Regions from separate parts of the Pseudescherichia sp. genome, predicted to be linked through region 3. Evidence: predicted binding sites of a transcription regulator. Region 3 holds the regulator's gene; each other region holds the start of a gene.
The links. The regulator PurR, encoded in region 3, represses purine synthesis genes. The targets are predictions, from matches to a motif close to CANGCAAACGTTTGCNTG.
Positions count from the first base shown of each region.

Region 1: a site for PurR is predicted at 2,692-2,709, ahead of gcvT (glycine cleavage system aminomethyltransferase GcvT). Genes of this name have one in related genera too.
Region 2: a site for PurR is predicted at 2,380-2,397, ahead of RTX96_RS12725 (nucleoside-specific channel-forming protein Tsx). Genes of this name have one in related genera too.
Region 4: a site for PurR is predicted at 2,384-2,401, ahead of purL (phosphoribosylformylglycinamidine synthase). Genes of this name have one in related genera too.

Region 1 covers NZ_DAMBWA010000009.1:102,556-106,910, reverse strand. The annotation lists gene gcvP (aminomethyl-transferring glycine dehydrogenase) at 1-1,013, opposite strand, end outside; gene gcvH (glycine cleavage system protein GcvH) at 1,101-1,490, opposite strand; gene gcvT (glycine cleavage system aminomethyltransferase GcvT) at 1,516-2,610, opposite strand; gene ubiI (FAD-dependent 2-octaprenylphenol hydroxylase) at 3,018-4,220, opposite strand; gene ubiH (2-octaprenyl-6-methoxyphenyl hydroxylase) at 4,261-4,355, opposite strand, start outside.
Region 2 covers NZ_DAMBWA010000008.1:145,291-149,645, reverse strand. The annotation lists gene secD (protein translocase subunit SecD) at 1-261, shown strand, start outside; gene secF (protein translocase subunit SecF) at 272-1,243, shown strand; gene RTX96_RS12725 (nucleoside-specific channel-forming protein Tsx) at 1,358-2,242, opposite strand; gene RTX96_RS12720 (DUF3251 domain-containing protein) at 2,542-3,084, opposite strand; gene nrdR (transcriptional regulator NrdR) at 3,239-3,688, shown strand; gene ribD (bifunctional diaminohydroxyphosphoribosylaminopyrimidine deaminase/5-amino-6-(5-phosphoribosylamino)uracil reductase RibD) at 3,693-4,355, shown strand, end outside.
Region 3 covers NZ_DAMBWA010000005.1:264,294-268,648, forward strand. The annotation lists gene punC (purine nucleoside transporter PunC) at 1-955, opposite strand, end outside; gene punR (DNA-binding transcriptional activator PunR) at 1,092-2,003, shown strand; gene purR (HTH-type transcriptional repressor PurR) at 2,037-3,062, opposite strand; gene RTX96_RS09845 (YnhF family membrane protein) at 3,360-3,449, shown strand; gene RTX96_RS09850 (MFS transporter) at 3,633-4,355, shown strand, end outside.
Region 4 covers NZ_DAMBWA010000011.1:29,959-34,313, reverse strand. The annotation lists gene purL (phosphoribosylformylglycinamidine synthase) at 1-2,298, opposite strand, end outside; gene mltF (membrane-bound lytic murein transglycosylase MltF) at 2,565-4,139, shown strand; gene tadA (tRNA adenosine(34) deaminase TadA) at 4,136-4,355, opposite strand, start outside.

The sequences.
Region 1 (4,355 bases), on a different contig from region 3:
TGCGAGGTACAGATGTTGGAGTTCGCTTTCTCGCGGCGGATATGCTGCTCGCGGGTCTGCATCGCCATGCGCAGCGCGGTGTTACCGGCAGCATCTTTCGATACGCCGATAATACGGCCTGGCATGGAGCGTTTGAATTCATCTTTGGCGGCAAAGAAGGCCGCGTGCGGGCCGCCGTAGCCCATCGGCACGCCGAAGCGCTGCGCGGAGCCGAAGACAATATCCGCGCCCTGCTTGCCCGGCGCACTGAGCAGCACCAGCGCCATAAAGTCTGCCGCAACGCTCACCACGACCTTGCGCGCTTTCAGCTCGCCAATCAGCGCGCTGTAGTCATGCACTTCACCGGTGGTGCCCACCTGCTGGAGCAACACGCCGAAGAGATCCTGATGATCCAGCGCCTTGTCGGCATCGTCGACCACGATCTCAAAACCAAAAGTTTCCGCGCGGGTACGCACGACGTCCAGGGTCTGCGGATGCACGTCGGCGGCGACAAAGAAGCGGTTCGCTCCTTTCAGCTTGCTGACGCGTTTCGCCATCGCCATCGCTTCCGCGCCTGCCGTCGCTTCGTCAAGCAGCGATGCGGAGGCGATATCGAGACCGGTCAGATCCAGAGTGACCTGCTGGAAGTTGAGCAGCGCTTCAAGGCGGCCCTGGGAAACTTCCGGCTGGTAAGGGGTATAGGCGGTGTACCAGCCTGGGTTTTCCAGCATATTACGCAGGATCACCGGTGGCAGCTGCACGGCGGTGTAGCCCATGCCGATGTAAGACTTAAAGCGCTTGTTACGCGCGGCGATAGCTTTCAGCTCCGCCAGCGCGGCAAACTCCGTAGTCGCTTCGCCAATCTGCGGCGGCGTTGCCAGCTGAATGTCCTGCGGGACAATCTGACCAATCAGGGCGTTGAGTGAATCTGCGCCAACGGTTTTCAGCATCTCTTGCTGCTGAGCAGCATCCGGCCCGATATGGCGATCGATAAAAGCGTCGCGGTGTTCAAGCTGGCTTAAAGTCTGGGTCATGAGCGATGGTTCCTGAAACGTGCGGTGAATCGTGGTTGTCTTAACCTGAATGCCCGGTTGCGCTGACGCTTACCGGGCCTGGAGGCTTTACTCGTCTTCTAATAGAGATTCATAGGCAGTTGCATCTAATAGCGCTTCAACTTCTGCTTCGTCGCTGGCTTTGATCTTAAAGATCCAGCCGCCGGCATACGGCTCGCTGTTGACCAGCTCCGGGTTGTCGCTGAGCGCATCGTTAACTGCCACAATCTCGCCGCTCACCGGCGCATAGATGTCAGAGGCCGCCTTAACGGATTCTGCAACGGCACAGTCATCGCCCGCGCTGACGGTAGCGCCCACGTCCGGCAGGTCAACAAACACCATATCGCCCAGCAGCTCCTGCGCATGTTCGGTAATGCCAACGGTATAGGAGCCGTCAGCCTCTTTACGCAGCCACTCGTGTTCTTTGCTATATTTCAGGTCGCCAGGTACATTGCTCATTAACATTTCTCCACGATAGATTAGGTTACGCGACGGCTTTGCCAGCGCGTACAAAAACAGGTTTCGTTACCTTCACCGGCATTTCACGGTTGCGGATCTGCACGATAGCCGTGTCGCCAATCCCGGCCGGTACGCGGGCCAGCGCGATGCTGTAGCCCAGCGTCGGTGAGAAGGTGCCGCTGGTGATAATGCCTTCCTGCGAGTTGCCACTGGCGTCGGTGAAACGCACCGGCAGTTCGTTACGCAGGACGCCTTTTTCGGTCATAATCAGACCAACCAGCTGTTCGGTACCTCTTTCACGCTGTACTTCCAGCGCTTCGCGACCAATAAAGTCACGGTCAGCAGGCTCCCAGGCGATGGTCCAGCCCATATTCGCCGCCAGCGGCGAAACGCCTTCGTCCATCTCCTGCCCATAGAGGTTCATACCCGCTTCCAGACGCAGCGTATCGCGCGCGCCCAGGCCGCAGGGCTTTACGCCCGCGCCAATCAGCGCCTGCCAGAAATCCGCCGCCTGCTCACTCGGCAGCGCAATCTCATAGCCCGCCTCGCCGGTGTAGCCGGTGGTAGCGATAAACCAGCCGTCAGACTCCACGCCAAAGAAGGGCTTCATGCCTGCCACGGCCTGACGCTGGGCATCGGTAAACAGACCTGCCGCTTTCGCCTGGGCGTTCGGCCCCTGAATGGCAATCAGCGCCAGATCGTCACGCACGGTAATGTCGATATCAAAGGGAGCCGCGTGCTGGGTGATCCAGGCGAGATCTTTTTCACGAGTGGCAGAGTTCACCACCAGGCGGAAATGATCTTCGGTAAAGAAGTAGACGATCAGGTCATCAATGACGCCGCCGGAGGCGTTGAGCATGCCGCTGTAGAGCGCTTTGCCCGGCTGGGTCAACTTAGCCACGTCGTTGGCCAGCAGATGGCGGAGAAATGCCCGACAGCGACTGCCGCGCAGGTCGACGATGGTCATATGCGAGACGTCAAACATACCGGCATCGGTACGCACCGCGTGGTGCTCATCGATCTGCGAGCCGTAGTGCAGCGGCATCATCCAGCCGTGGAAATCCACCATGCGTGCGCCGCACAGCGTATGTTGTTCGTATAAAGGGGTTTGCTGAGCCATCTTTTCCTCATTGAATAAGCAGGGCCAGGATAAATAAGGCGAAGTCGTAAGCAGGTAGCCTCGTTTCCAGACGGCGACGCAAACGTTACCTTTTGCCTGAACTTATCATCGAACAGCGGGTATAACCATAAGCAAAAATGTTCCATCACATTAGCTTATGACCTAAAAAACCAAAGCGAGCGGCAGGATATTACACTGCTAATATGCCTGGGTTTGCGATAAACATCATAAAACAGACGATGCATGCCCGATAAGACAGGGTATTACACGGCAAAGCGCGCAGATTTCCAGAGCGGAAAAAATAGAGGGATGAGAAAAAGTAATCCGAAATTGGGGGTGAAATTAGAATATTTCAAATGAGGGGGTACATCCCCTCCCCAGGGGTGGGGAGAGAAAGTGTGATCGGGTTAACGTAACCACTCTGGCAGATCGTTCAGGCCCATCGCCTGGCGAATAAGCTGTGGCTTAACCCCCGGCAGCGTGTCGGCCAGCTTCAGGCCAAGATCGCGCAGCAGCTTTTTCGCCGGGTGCGTACCGGAAAACAGCTCGCGAAAACCCTGCATACTCGCCAGCATCACTCCAGCGCTGTGTTTGCGGCTGCGCTCATAGCGACGCAGATAGAGGTGCTGGCCGATATCTTTGCCTGCGCCGTGCAGGCGTTTCAGCTCGTTGACCAGCTCGGCGGCATCCATAAAGCCCAGGTTTACCCCCTGCCCCGCCAGCGGATGGATGGTATGCGCTGCATCGCCCACCAGCGCCAGACGGTGCGCGGCAAACTGGCGTGCGTAGCGGCCCGTCAGCGGAAACACCAGTCGCTCGCTCTCAACGTGGCAAAGGCCGAGGCGGTTGTCGAACGCCATATCCAGCGCCTGGTTGAAGGCCTCCTCTGTCGCCTCCTGCATCCTTGCGGCCTCCAGCGGCGGCAGCGACCAGACAATAGAGCAGAGGTGCGAATCGCTCAGCGGCAGGAAGGCAAGGATACCGTCGCCGTGGAAGACCTGACGCGCCACCGCCTCGTGGGGCTCATCGGTGCGGATAGTAGCGACCAGCGCATGATGACGGTAGTCCCAGGAGGTAAGTGCAATATCGGCTTTGTCGCGCAGCCAGGAGTTAGCTCCGTCCGCGCCCACGACCAGCCGTGCTGTCAGCATGCCGCCATCTTTCAGCGTCAAAAAGGCTTCGTTTTCGCCCCAGGCGACCTGCTGTACGCCAGCGGGTGCCATGAGCGTGACGTCCTGACACTGCTGCGCTTTCTGCCACAGCGCCTGGTGGATCACATCGTTCTCAATAATATGGCCCAGGTGGCTATAGCCCATGCTGCGATCGTCAAAGGCGATGCGTCCAAAGCTGTCTTTGTCCCACACCTCCATACCGTGATAGCAGCTGGCGCGGCTCGCCACGATGGATGACCAGACGCCAAGGCGGGTCAGCAACTTTTCACTGGCGGCGTTGATGGCCGAGACGCGGAGCGCAGGCGGCGCGCTCTCCGCCAGCGGCTGAGGCAGGTTTTGCTCCAGCACCGCTACGCGCAGGCCGCTCCCCTGTAATCCACAGGCTACCGCCAGACCAACCATACCGCCGCCGACAATTGCTACATCTACATTCTGCAAAATTCACTCCCAAAACTACTGCCTGGTAAAGCAGGCCGGCCTATCGGGCGACCCAGCCTAGCGTTCGCTGCGCCAGCACGTCGCGTGCTGGAGTAAAAAGTTCCATTGCCATCAGTCCGGCGTTGCGACCCGCAA
Region 2 (4,355 bases), on a different contig from region 3:
GAAGAGTTGAGCAACGGCCGCTCGGTACAGCAGGCAATCGACGAAGGTTATAAAGGCGCGTTTAGCTCCATCTTTGACGCCAACGTCACGACGCTTATCAAGGTCATCATCCTGTATGCCGTAGGCACCGGGGCAATTAAAGGCTTTGCGATTACTACCGGTATCGGTGTGGCGACGTCAATGTTTACCGCCATCGTCGGTACGCGTGCCATCGTAAACCTGTTGTACGGCGGCAAACGCATCAACAAGCTGTCTATCTGAGGAGTGCGTTGTGGCACAGGAATATACTGTTGAACAATTGAACCACGGGCGTAAAGTCTATGACTTTATGCGCTGGGATTACTGGGCTTTCGGCATCTCCGGGTTTCTGCTGATCCTGTCGATTATCATTATCGGCGTGCGCGGCTTTAACTGGGGTCTCGACTTCACCGGCGGTACGGTCATTGAAATCTCGCTGGAAAAACCGGCCGATATGGACATGATGCGTGACGCGCTGCAGAAAGCCGGTTTTGAGGATCCGCTGCTGCAGAACTTTGGCAGCAGCCGTGACATCATGGTGCGTATGCCGCCTGCCGAAGGGGCAACCGGTGGCCAGGCGCTGGGCAGCAAAGTGGTGAGCGTGATTAACGAGGCCACCAGCCAGAACGCGGCGGTAAAACGCATCGAGTTCGTGGGGCCAAGCGTCGGTGCCGATCTGGCACAGAACGGTGCGATGGCGCTGCTGGTAGCGCTGATCTCTATCCTGGTTTACGTCGGCTTCCGCTTCGAGTGGCGTCTGGCGGCGGGGGTGGTTATCGCGCTGGCGCACGACGTGATCATCACGATGGGCGTGCTGTCGCTGTTCCATATCGAGATCGACCTGACCATCGTGGCATCGCTGATGTCCGTTATCGGCTACTCGCTTAACGACAGCATCGTGGTTTCCGACCGTATTCGTGAGAACTTCCGCAAAATTCGTCGCGGGACGCCTTACGAGATCTTTAACGTGTCGCTGACCCAGACGCTGCACCGTACCTTGATCACCTCAGGCACCACCTTAGTGGTTATCCTGATGCTCTACCTCTTCGGTGGCGCAATGCTGCAGGGCTTCTCGCTGACCATGCTGATCGGTGTTTCCATCGGTACAGCATCGTCTATCTACGTGGCCTCTGCGCTGGCGCTGAAGCTCGGGATGAGACGTGAGCATCTGCTGCAGCAGAAGGTGGAGAAAGAGGGGGCGGATCAGCCGTCAATCCTGCCGTAACCGGCTCTTCGCCAATAAAAAAGCCAGCAATTACGCTGGCTTTTTTTATGTCTGACGCCGGGTGGCGCTGCGCTTATCCGGCCTACGTTTCGTGCTTTTGTAGGCCCCGCAAGCTTAGAAGTTGTAACCTGCCACCAGGTAACCACCCCAGCCGGTAGAGCGGACGTTGAAGTTGCCGCTGCCGAAGTTCAGGCTGGCATCGTCATTCCACTGGCCGCCGTTGTGCCAGTAACGCGCGACCACCGAGTAGTGCCAGTGATCGTAGTTCAGGGCCAGAATGTGGCTGGAGGCGATAGAGTCGTTGGTACGCGCCTGCATGCCGTTCAGATCGCGGAAATCTTTGTCGCCCAGCTCGGAACCCCAGTCAAAGTTAGTGAAGCCGATATAGCTCAGCTGGCCGCCCCACAGCTGGGTAATCGGCACAAAGTATTTCACCTTGAAGCGGTAGCCATCCCACTCGTTCTCGTTCGCGGCTTCGTAGTTCTGCCACTGGTACTTAGCATAGACGTTCAGGGAGAGGCTCATCGGCAGGCCGGTATCGATGTCTGTACCCAGACCCATGTACCAGGTGCTCTGACGGCCCGCTTTGTTGCGGCCCATGTCGTAGATGTAGTTATTCGCGAAATACCACTCTTTGAACGGACCAAACGCCAGGCTGGTGCCGGTCAGCTTGTCGATAGAGAAGCGAGGTTCAATCTCCATAAACAGCGGGGAGCCGTGGTTCCAGATACCCTGCGCAGTGCTGTTGCCACCGAAGAAGACCGGCGCATCCATGTAGCCATAGAAGTCAAACCAATCCTTTTTGGCGAACGCTTCGTACTCCAGGTAGGTATCGTTACGAATAGTCGGCCCGAAACGGGTGTGGTAGCTGCCTACCACGTTAACGCTCTGATGCCACCAGTCGGAGACGAACTCGCTGTTGCTGGTTTCGGCCGCATTCACGGCGAAGGTGGAGGAGAGCGCAAGTGCCGCACCGGCGACGAGTAAAGTTTTTTTCATATTTATGCCACTGATTGAAGTCCCTGACGGGATCGAAAGAATGCTGTTGATGCTTTTCAAAATGTTTCGACTTTCTGCGGGCCTATTATAAGTTTCCTTGCTCACAAAAATATGTGTTGTTTCACAGATCCATCATATACGTAATCGATTGCGTTCACGTTTGCGTAGATAAAACGGGGCGATTGTACTGGCAATCTGCGGCATTGCCAATATTTGAGGTTTGAAGAGGGGAAAGTTAAAAGAGGAAGATTAGGCGAAGGGCGGCGCTGCGCCCTTACAGAAAGTAACCGAGTGTGACCTTATTGCATATTGGCTGGCTGAATATCGTGAATGCGGATAAAACCAAGCTGTTCGGGGGTGATGCCGTTGAGCTGCAGCGGAACGCTGACGTCGCTCGGCGCAAGCGTGCTGGCCGGGGCGCTAATCAGCTGGTTCTGGACGTTAACTTCCTGCGGGTTCTCCGTGGTACCCTGAATTTGCCCCCACTCAACCGTGCCGCTAAAGGCGGGTAGCGGCGTATTCGACTCACCCTGAATGAGCAGCGTCAGGCGCGTTCCGCCGGCGTTAGGAGCAATATCTTTCATTGACATGCGCAGCATGCCGAGCTGACTGTTCAGCCGCGCCGGGGTATTGGCGCCGGGCAGCAGATAGACACCGCTCTCAGATTTGGCGTTCAGGCTGTTCTGCTGGGTGATCTTCACCGTCTCATGGTTGAGCTTGCTCATCTCTTTATTGAGCGTGCTCACGCTCTGGTGCAGCTGGCGAACCTCGCTCTGCTGGGCGCAGGCGCTAAGGGTAAACAGGCTCCCCAGCAGGGCGAGCTTCAGATAACGGCTTGTCATGGTAGCGGTTTCCTTAAACGTGTTATTGCCTGTAAGGGTAGATCGTTCCGCCGCGCTTGACATCGATCCTTTATCCCAAAAGTGCTGATGCCTTTGTTGTGGCGGCATATCGGGTTAAAATAGATTTCAGTTAATATTATCTTCAGGACGCCGTATGCATTGCCCATTCTGTTTCGCCGTGGATACCAAAGTAATTGACTCTCGCCTGGTGGGCGAAGGCTCCTCCGTTCGCCGTCGTCGCCAGTGTCTGGTGTGCAACGAGCGCTTCACGACCTTCGAAGTGGCGGAGCTGGTGATGCCGCGCGTGGTGAAGAGCAACGAGGTCCGTGAACCGTTTAACGAAGACAAACTACGCAGCGGCATGCTTAAGGCACTGGAAAAACGCCCGGTCAGCGCCGATGACGTTGAAATGGCCCTCAACCATATTAAATCTCAGCTGCGGGCCACCGGTGAACGTGAGATCCCCAGCAAGATGATTGGCAACCTGGTCATGGAGCAGCTTAAGAAGCTCGATAAAGTGGCCTATATCCGCTTTGCCTCCGTCTACCGCAGCTTTGAAGATATCCGCGAATTTGGCGAAGAGATCGCCCGCTTACAGGACTAGGCCCATGCTGGACGACAAGCAGGACAACAAGCAGGACGAGCTCTACATGGCTCGTGCGCTGAAGCTGGCGCAGCGCGGACGTTACACCACCCATCCTAATCCCAATGTGGGCTGCGTTATTGTAAAAAATGGCGAAATCGTCGGGGAGGGGTTTCACTTCCGCGCCGGGGAGCCGCATGCGGAGGTGCATGCCCTGCGCATGGCGGGAGATCGCGCCCGGGGAGCCACCGCCTATGTGACGCTGGAGCCGTGCAGCCATCATGGCCGGACGCCACCCTGCTGTGAAGCATTAATTAACGCTGGCGTTGCCCGCGTCGTCGCAGCGATGCAGGATCCCAACCCGCAGGTCGCGGGCCGGGGGCTATATCGTCTCTCTCAGGAGGGGATCGAGGTCAGCCACGGCCTGATGATGAGCGAGGCGGAGCGGCTTAACCGCGGCTTTCTCAAGCGCATGCGTACCGGTTTTCCCTGGATCCAGCTTAAGCTTGGCGCGTCGCTGGACGGACGCACGGCGATGGCAAACGGCGAAAGCCAGTGGATCACCTCGCCCGAGGCGCGCCGGGACGTTCAGCGCCTGCGCGCCCAGAGCCACGCGATATTAACCAGCAGCGCCACGGTGCTGGCGGACGATCCGGCTCTGACCGTACGCTGGGATGAATTAGGTGCC
Region 3 (4,355 bases):
CCACCACAATCGGATAGATTGCACCGTTAGCCATCGCCATCACGCAGAACGGAACCAGCAGCAGCGTCAATGAGACCTGTGGCAGGAAGGCCACCAGCCAGACGGCAACCACGCTCAGCGCATAGCCAGCCAGCAGCCAGGGCAGCAGACGCGGCCCCTGCCAGCGCTGAAGGGCTGCCCGACAGCCATAGCCTCCCACCAGAAAAGCGATGGTTTGCGGGACATAGCTCAGGCCAATCGCCGCGGGGCCATAGCCCAGAGCACTGAGAATAAACGGCGAACCGGTAAGCCAGGCGAAAAAGCTGGCTGAGCAGGCGGCGTAGATGGTGACGTTTCCGCAGTAAAAGCGAGAGCGTAACAGCAGCCCGAAGGTAACGGGTGTCGTTTGCGGATGATACTTTTTTACCGGTTTTTTAAGGCGAAGTGCGGGCAGCATCAGCAGCAGCGTGATAACAAACAGCACCATAAAGATGTTCTGCCAGTGGGAGTGGGCGAGGATCCAGCTTCCCAGCAGCGGCGCGAGGGCGGGGGAGAGCCCAACCAGCGGCATAATAGTGGCAAAAATACGGTTAACCCGCTGAGCCGGATAGTAGTCCGTTACCAGCGTCTGCCAGGTGACCGCGGCGGCACATACCCCCACGGCCTGAACAAAACGCAGTATCAGCAGCATGGTGCCGTCGCGCACCCATAGCATGCCGATGCAGCCAAAAGCAAACAGTCCCAGCCCGCAGAGGAGGACCAGCCTGCGGCCAAAGCGATCGGAGAGCGGGCCCCATATCAGCTGGGCAAGGGCAAAGCCGGCCAGAAACAGGCTAAGGCTGGCACTTACTGCCGATGCAGGGGTATTAAGATCCTGCTGAATAGCCGTAAACGCCGGCAGGTACATATCCGTTGCCAGAAAGCCCAGCACGCTCAATCCCGCTAGCCAGACTAAAAATCCTTTACCAGGTAACATCATCTTTCCTTCTTATTCTCTTTCACGATAGAGGTTAAACAGTGCAGATCACAAAGCGGCAAAGTGTAGGCAGTGCATTACCGGTTGTGAAACGGTAATATTTGCGCAGTGCATTCAAATTTTTTGCAGGCAGAATATGTGGTCAGATTACTCCCTTGACGTCGTAGATACCGTGGCTCGTACCGGAAGCTTTAGCGCCGCTGCTCAGGAGCTGCACCGGGTTCCCTCCGCCATCAGCTACACGGTACGACAGCTTGAAGCGTGGCTGGCCGTGCCGCTGTTTGAACGACGGCACCGGGACGTGGTGTTAACCCCGGCAGGAAGCTGGTTTTTGCAGGAGGGGCGTTCTGTCATCAAAAAAATGCAGGTCACCCGACAGCAGTGCCAGCAGATAGCTAACGGCTGGCGTGGCCAGCTTGCTATCGCCGTGGATAATATCGTCCGGCCCGAGCGCACCCGGCAGATGATTGTCGACTTCTATCGTCATTTTTCAGACGTTGAGCTGCTGGTGCAAAAAGAGGTGTTTAACGGCGTCTGGGATGCGCTGGCCGATGGGCGCGTGGAGCTGGCTATCGGTGCGACCCAGGCCATACCGGTGGGTGGGCGCTTTGCTTTTCGCGATATGGGCATGCTCAACTGGCGCTGCGTCGTGGCCGCTCATCACCCGCTGGCGGGTATGGATGGCCCGCTGAGCGACGATCTCCTGCGCGGCTGGCCGTCACTGGTATGGGAGGATACCTCCCGGCTACTGCCCAAACGCATCACATGGCTGCTGGACAACCAGCGGCGAATGGTGGTGCCGGACTGGACCTCCTCCGCCGAGTGCCTGAGCGCCGGGCTATGCATCGGCATGGTGCCAGGCCATTTTGCCAGGCCGTGGCTCGATCGCGGTGAGTGGGTGGAGCTGCAGCTGGAGGAGCCGTTTCCGGATGCGGCCTGCTGCCTGACCTGGCAGCAAAATGATAACTCGCCCGCGCTGGGCTGGCTGCTGGACTATTTAGGGGATAGCGAAACGCTTAATCGGGAGTGGCTGCGGGAGCCAGTGTAAACGGCTCCCGAGGCGTTGATCGGCGGCGGATGCTTAACGACGATAGTCGCGGAAGGGGCCGTCGGCCACCGAGCGGCGCTCGATCAGCCGGGGATGAACCTCAATCGACTGCGACTCTTCACGCTTGTTGACGATGCGGTCCATCAGCATATTGAATGCGGTTTCACCCAGCGAATCTTTAGGCTGGTGGATGGTCGTCAGTGCAGGGGTGAAGAAGCGAGCGTTACGCACGTTATCATACCCAATCAGCGATACATCCTGCGGCACGCGCAGGCCCATCTCGTCGACGGCGCAGAGCGCGCCCATCGCCATCACATCGCCGCCGCAGAACACGGCAGTAGGGCGATGCGGCTGGGAGAGGATCTGCTGCATCGCGCGGTAGCCGGACTCAGGTTCAAAGTCGCCCTGCACAATCCAGTTTTCCGGTACGTTAATCAGCGCCTCTTCCATCGCTTTCATAAAGCCGGCCAGGCGGCCTGCGCCGGTATTACGCTCGAGCGGGCCGGGGATCACACCGATTTCGCGGTGGCCGCGTTCGACCAGGTAGCGGCCAGCCATATAGCCACCCTCAAAGGCATTATCGATGACCGAGTCGGTGAAGTCGGCTTTTGCCTCACCCCAGTCCATCACCACCATAGGGATATGGCGATACTCCTCCAGCATGCTAAGCAGCGGGGCAGGGTATTCAGAGCACATTACCAGCAGGCCATCGACGCGCTTCTGCGCCATCATCGACAGATAGGCACGCTGCTTCTCGAGGTTGTTCCAGGCGTTACCCAAAATCAGGGTGTAGCCTTTCTGGAAACAGTTCTTCTCTACTGCCTCGATAATCTCAGCAAAATAGGGCGCTTCGCTGCTGGTCGCCAGCAGGCCAATCGATTTGGTATGGTTAACCTTCAGGCTGCGAGCCACGGCGCTGGGTGAATAGTGCAGCTCTTTAATGGCTGCCCACACTGCGTTACGCGTCTCTTCTGCAACAAAACGCGTTTTGTTAATTACATGTGATACGGTTGTGGTGGAAACGTTTGCTCGTTTCGCTACGTCTTTTATAGTTGCCATTCAATGTCACTCCAAACCACGACGTAAGCTCCTGAAAATAGTGTAGGTAAACGTTTGCCTCTACTCAGCCTGCACGCAACTTTTGGGGATGCGATTCGCCGGGAAAACGACACGGAACGTCAGGAGGGGTCTATGGCCGGTACGCGAATAAATTTAGCGTGGAATTTTGTCTTATCTTGATGAAAAGGGGAAGCGTTAAAACGCATATCACCCCAAATCAAAGAAGATTTTTGCCCATAAATGTGTAAAAATGCGCAAGCTCACTTTTTGTGGGGTAATTAGAATGGAGAGAAATTGATGAGTGCAGATCTGAAGTTTTCCCTGATGACGACCGTTGTTGTGCTGGGCCTGATTGTTGCTGGTGCGCTGACCGCTGCGTTAAATTGATTTAGCATGAGGGAGAGCCCTCTCCCTCTGTTTCGGCATCCCCTCTGGCGCCGCGTTAATTGTTATCAAAATGGCAATAAACTTTTGTTAGTTTGATAACTTCTGTTTTTTTGTGATAAATGTCATGCTTTTGACTTCTGTGACAGTGTCGCCTGATCGACACGGCAATTCTGGAGTCAAAATATGAAAATTAACTTTCCCCTGCTGGCCCTGGCGATTGGGGCATTTGGCATCGGGACCACCGAGTTCTCCCCGATGGGCCTGCTGCCAACTATCGCCCGCGGAGTAGATGTCTCTATTCCGGCAGCGGGAATGCTCATCAGCGCCTACGCCATTGGCGTCATGGTGGGTGCGCCGCTGATGACGCTGCTGCTCTCCCATCGTGCTCGCCGTAGCGCGCTGATCTTCCTGATGGCAATCTTTACCCTGGGCAACGTGCTGTCCGCACTCTCTCCCGACTACACCACCCTGATGCTTTCGCGCATCATCACCAGCCTTAACCACGGTGCCTTCTTTGGCCTGGGGTCGGTCGTGGCAGCCAGCGTCGTGCCGAAAGAGAAGCAGGCCAGCGCGGTGGCCACCATGTTTATGGGGCTGACCATCGCGAATATCGGCGGCGTACCGGCGGCAACGTGGCTGGGTGAAACCATCGGCTGGCGCATGTCGTTTCTCGCCACCGCGGGCCTTGGCGTGATCTCGATGCTGAGCCTCTTCTTCTCCCTGCCAAAAGGCAGCGCCGGAGAGCGTCCGGAGGTGCGTAAAGAGCTGGCCGTGCTGGTGCGTCCGCAGGTGCTGTCAGCTTTACTGACCACCGTGCTGGGCGCAGGGGCAATGTTTACGCTCTATACCTACATCGCCCCGGTATTGCATGAGATTACCCATGCTACGCCGCTGTTTGTTACCGCG
Region 4 (4,355 bases), on a different contig from region 3:
CGGACACAGCTCTTCGCCCACCGCTTTCACCGCCTCATAGAGACCGGCGTCCTCACCCGGATGACCCGCTGCGGCCATCCAGTTCGCGGAGAGCTTGATACGTTTGATATCGCCAATCTGCGTGGCGGCCACGTTGGTCAGCGCTTCACCGACTGCCAGACGGGCGGAGGCGGCAAAGTCCAGCAGCGCCACCGGAGAGCGCTCCCCGATGGACATCGCTTCGCCGTAGTAGCTGTCGAGGCTGGCGGTGGTCACCGCGCAGTTGGCTACCGGGATCTGCCACGGGCCAACCATCTGATCCCGGGCGACCATGCCGGTGACGGTACGGTCGCCGATGGTCACCAGGAAGGTTTTCTCTGCTACCGCAGGCAGGTGCAGCACGCGGTTAACCGCGTCGGCCACGGTAATGCCCTGCAGGTCGAAAGCTTCTCCGGCGGCCTTCAGCGATTCGACGTCACGGGTCATCTTCGGCGTTTTACCGAGCAGAACGTCCAGCGGCAGGTCGATAGGCTGATTGTCGAAGTGGCTGTCGGTGAGGCTCAGGTGGCGCTCTTCGGTCGCTTCGCCGATAACGGCGTAAGGGGCGCGCTCACGGCGGCAGAGGGCATCGAACAGCGCCATCTGATCGGCGGCCACCGCCATTACATAGCGCTCTTGCGATTCGTTACACCAGATCTCCAGCGGGCTCATGCCCGGCTCATCGCTCAGGATGCTGCGCAGGTCGAAACGGCCGCCGCGGCCGCCGTCGCTTACCAGCTCCGGCATGGCGTTAGAGAGACCGCCTGCGCCAACGTCGTGGATAAACAGAATTGGGTTGGCATCGCCCAGCTGCCAGCAGCGATCGATCACCTCCTGGCAACGGCGCTCCATCTCCGGGTTGTCGCGCTGGACGGAGGCAAAGTCGAGGTCGGCATCGGACTGGCCGGACGCCATTGACGAGGCCGCCCCGCCGCCAAGACCGATATTCATCGCCGGGCCACCGAGCACCACCAGCTTCGCGCCAACGGTAATTTCGCCCTTCTGCACGTGGTCGGCACGGATGTTACCGATACCGCCCGCCAGCATGATCGGCTTATGGTAGCCGCGCAGCTCTTCGCCGTTGTGGCTGTTGACCCTCTCTTCGTAGGTACGGAAGTAGCCGGTCAGCGCCGGACGGCCAAATTCGTTGTTGAATGCCGCGCCGCCCAGCGGGCCGTCGGTCATGATATCCAGCGCGGTAACGATACGATCCGGCTTGCCGAAATCCTCTTCCCACGGCTGTTCAAAACCCGGAATACGCAGGTTAGAGACCGAGAAGCCCACCAGGCCCGCTTTCGGCTTCGCGCCGCGTCCGGTTGCGCCTTCGTCACGGATCTCACCGCCGGAGCCGGTTGCCGCGCCCGGCCACGGCGAGATCGCCGTCGGGTGGTTATGGGTCTCGACCTTCATCAGAATATGGGTAGGCTCCTGATGGAAATCGTAGCGGCCCGCTTCGCTATCGGCGAAGAAGCGCCCGACCTCTGAGCCTTCCATCACCGCCGCGTTGTCTTTATAGGCAGACAGCACGTGATCCGGGGTTTTCTCAAAGGTGTTTTTAATCATCTTAAACAGCGATTTCGGCTGCTGCTCGCCGTCGATCACCCAGTCGGCGTTGAAGATTTTGTGCCGACAGTGTTCGGAGTTCGCCTGGGCGAACATGTAAAGCTCGATGTCGTTCGGGTTACGCCCGAGGGTGGTGAAGGCATCGAACAGGTAATCAATTTCGTCTTCCGCCAGCGCGAGACCCAGACGCTGGTTAGCCTCCACCAACGCATCACGCCCCTGCCCCAGCATGTCCACGCTCTCTACCGGCGCGGGCTGATGGTGGGCAAAGAGTTTCTCCGCGTCTTCCAGCGCATCAAAGGTCGTCTCCATCATGCGGTCATACAGCTCGGCGGCCACCGCCTGCCACTGCGCTGCGCTCAGGGTCGACGCCTCAACGTACCAGGCGACGCCGCGCTCAAGGCGGGCAATCTGCGTCAGACCGCAGTTGTGGGCGATATCCGTTGCTTTTGAAGACCAGGGAGAGATGGTCCCCGGACGCGGCGTCACCAGCAGCAGTTTGCCAGTGGGGGCGTGGCTGCTCAGGCGCGGGCCGTAGGTCAGCAGGCGGCCGAGCTGGGCGTGTTCATCGGCATTTAGAGGAGCGTTGAGGTCAGCGAAATGGACATACTCAGCGTAAATGTTGCTTACCGGGAGGGCGGCTGCCTGAAAGCGTGCCAGCAGTTTGTTGATACGGAATGCAGACAGTGCAGGCGAACCACGCAGAATTTCCATCATAAGTCTCTCGTCTTTAGCGCGTCGATGACGCTGTAAGAATGCGCCAGGGGGAAAACGGGCGTCATTATAGAGAATCCTGCGCGTCGACGAAACCGTTTGCGTGGAAATAAAATTGCCCGCAATTTTTAACAATAGATGTGACCTAATTCTCTAATAAGTTGCTAAGTGCCGCAATCTTAAGCAAAATGCCGCTCACTTCCGGACAAATGCTTTTCAATAATAATGACGGCGGACTGAGGCGTCAGGTGACGCAGAGAATTAACTCATTGAGAAAATTAAAGTTTAATTATCTGCTTATCGGCATTGTCACCCTGCTGCTGGCAGCAGCCCTGTGGCCCTCAATCCCGTGGTCGGGTAAAGCCGAAAACCGCATCGCTGCTATCCAGGCGCGCGGCGAGCTGCGCGTCAGCACCCTGGTTTCTCCGCTCACCTGGAACGCCACCAGCGATAAACCCACCGGCCTCGACTATGAGCTGGCCGAGCAGTTCGCCAGCTACCTTGGCGTGAAGCTGCGCATCATCGTGCGGCAAAACATCAACCAGCTGTTTGACGATCTCGATAACGACAATGCCGATATGCTGGCGGCCGGTCTGGTTTATAACAACGAGCGCATCAAGCACTATCAAAGCGGGCCGGTCTATTATTCCGTCTCCCAGCAGCTGGTCTATCGCGTAGGCAGCCTGCGTCCGCGCACGCTAGCGACGGTGACTGATGCCCAGCTGACCGTTGCGCCTGGGCACGTTGTCATTAGCGATCTGCAGGCGCTGAAGGAGAAGAAGTACCCGGATCTGAGCTGGAAGGTGGATGAGAAGCTGGGCACTAACGATCTGCTGTTGCAGGTTGCCCAGGGGAAGCTGGCCTATACCATCGCCGACTCCGTAGCTATTAGCCTCTTCCAGCGCGTGCATCCCGAGCTGGCGGTAGCGCTGGATATTACCGACGAGCAGCCGGTGGCGTGGTTCAGCCAGAAGGACAGCGATAACGCCCTCTCCGCCGCTATGCTGGACTTCTTCAACGTAATTAATGAGGACGGCACTCTGGCACGCCTGGAGGAGAAGTACCTCGGCCACGGTAAAGGGTTTGACTACGTTGATACCCGCGCCTTCCTGCGCGCTATCGACAGCGTCTTGCCTGACCTGCGTCCACTGTTTGAAAAATACGCCCAGAAGATTGACTGGCGTCTGCTGGCAGCTATCTCTTATCAGGAGTCCCACTGGGACACCCAGGCCACCTCCCCCACCGGCGTGCGTGGCCTGATGATGCTGACCAAAAATACCGCCCAGAGCCTGGGCCTGACCGATCGCACCGACGCCGAGCAGAGCATCAGCGGCGGGGCGCGCTATCTCCAGGATATGATGGCTCACGTCCCGGCAACGGTGCCCGAGGAGGAGCGGATCTGGTTTGCGCTGGCGGCCTACAACATGGGCTATGCCCATATGCTTGATGCCCGCGCCCTGACGGCGAAGACCAAAGGCAACCCGGATAGCTGGTCTGACGTAAAGCAGCGCCTGCCGCTGCTTAGCCAGAAGGCGTGGTACAGCAGGCTGACCTACGGCTACGCCCGCGGACATGAGGCCTACGCCTACGTGGAAAACATCCGCAAGTATCAGATTAGCCTGGTGGGTTATCTGCAGGAGAGAGCCCGACAGCAGGAGCAGCAGCTCGCTCACGAGCAGCGGATGGCGCAAAGTTATCCGGTAGTCGCACAGGAGGAGCTGGCAGAGACGCGCTATGGCGTGATGCCGCTGAGCGCCTTCTCCCCCGCCGAGGCCTTTGGCCAGTCGAGCTTTACGCTGCCGGGGATATTGAACCAGGCGTCAGCGGGCGCTGAGCCGCATTAACGCGCCTGCTTTTGTGCTTTGATCGCCAGCCGACGCTGGCGGAAAAAGTCGCTGAGCATTGCCGAGCACTCCTCACGCAGCGCTCCCTCGACGATCTCTACCCGGTGGTTCATCCCAGGATGGTGCAGGACATCCATCAGGGAGCCTGCCGCGCCGGTTTTCAGATCCCGCGCGCCAAACACCAGGGTGCCAATACGACCGTGAACCATCGCCCCC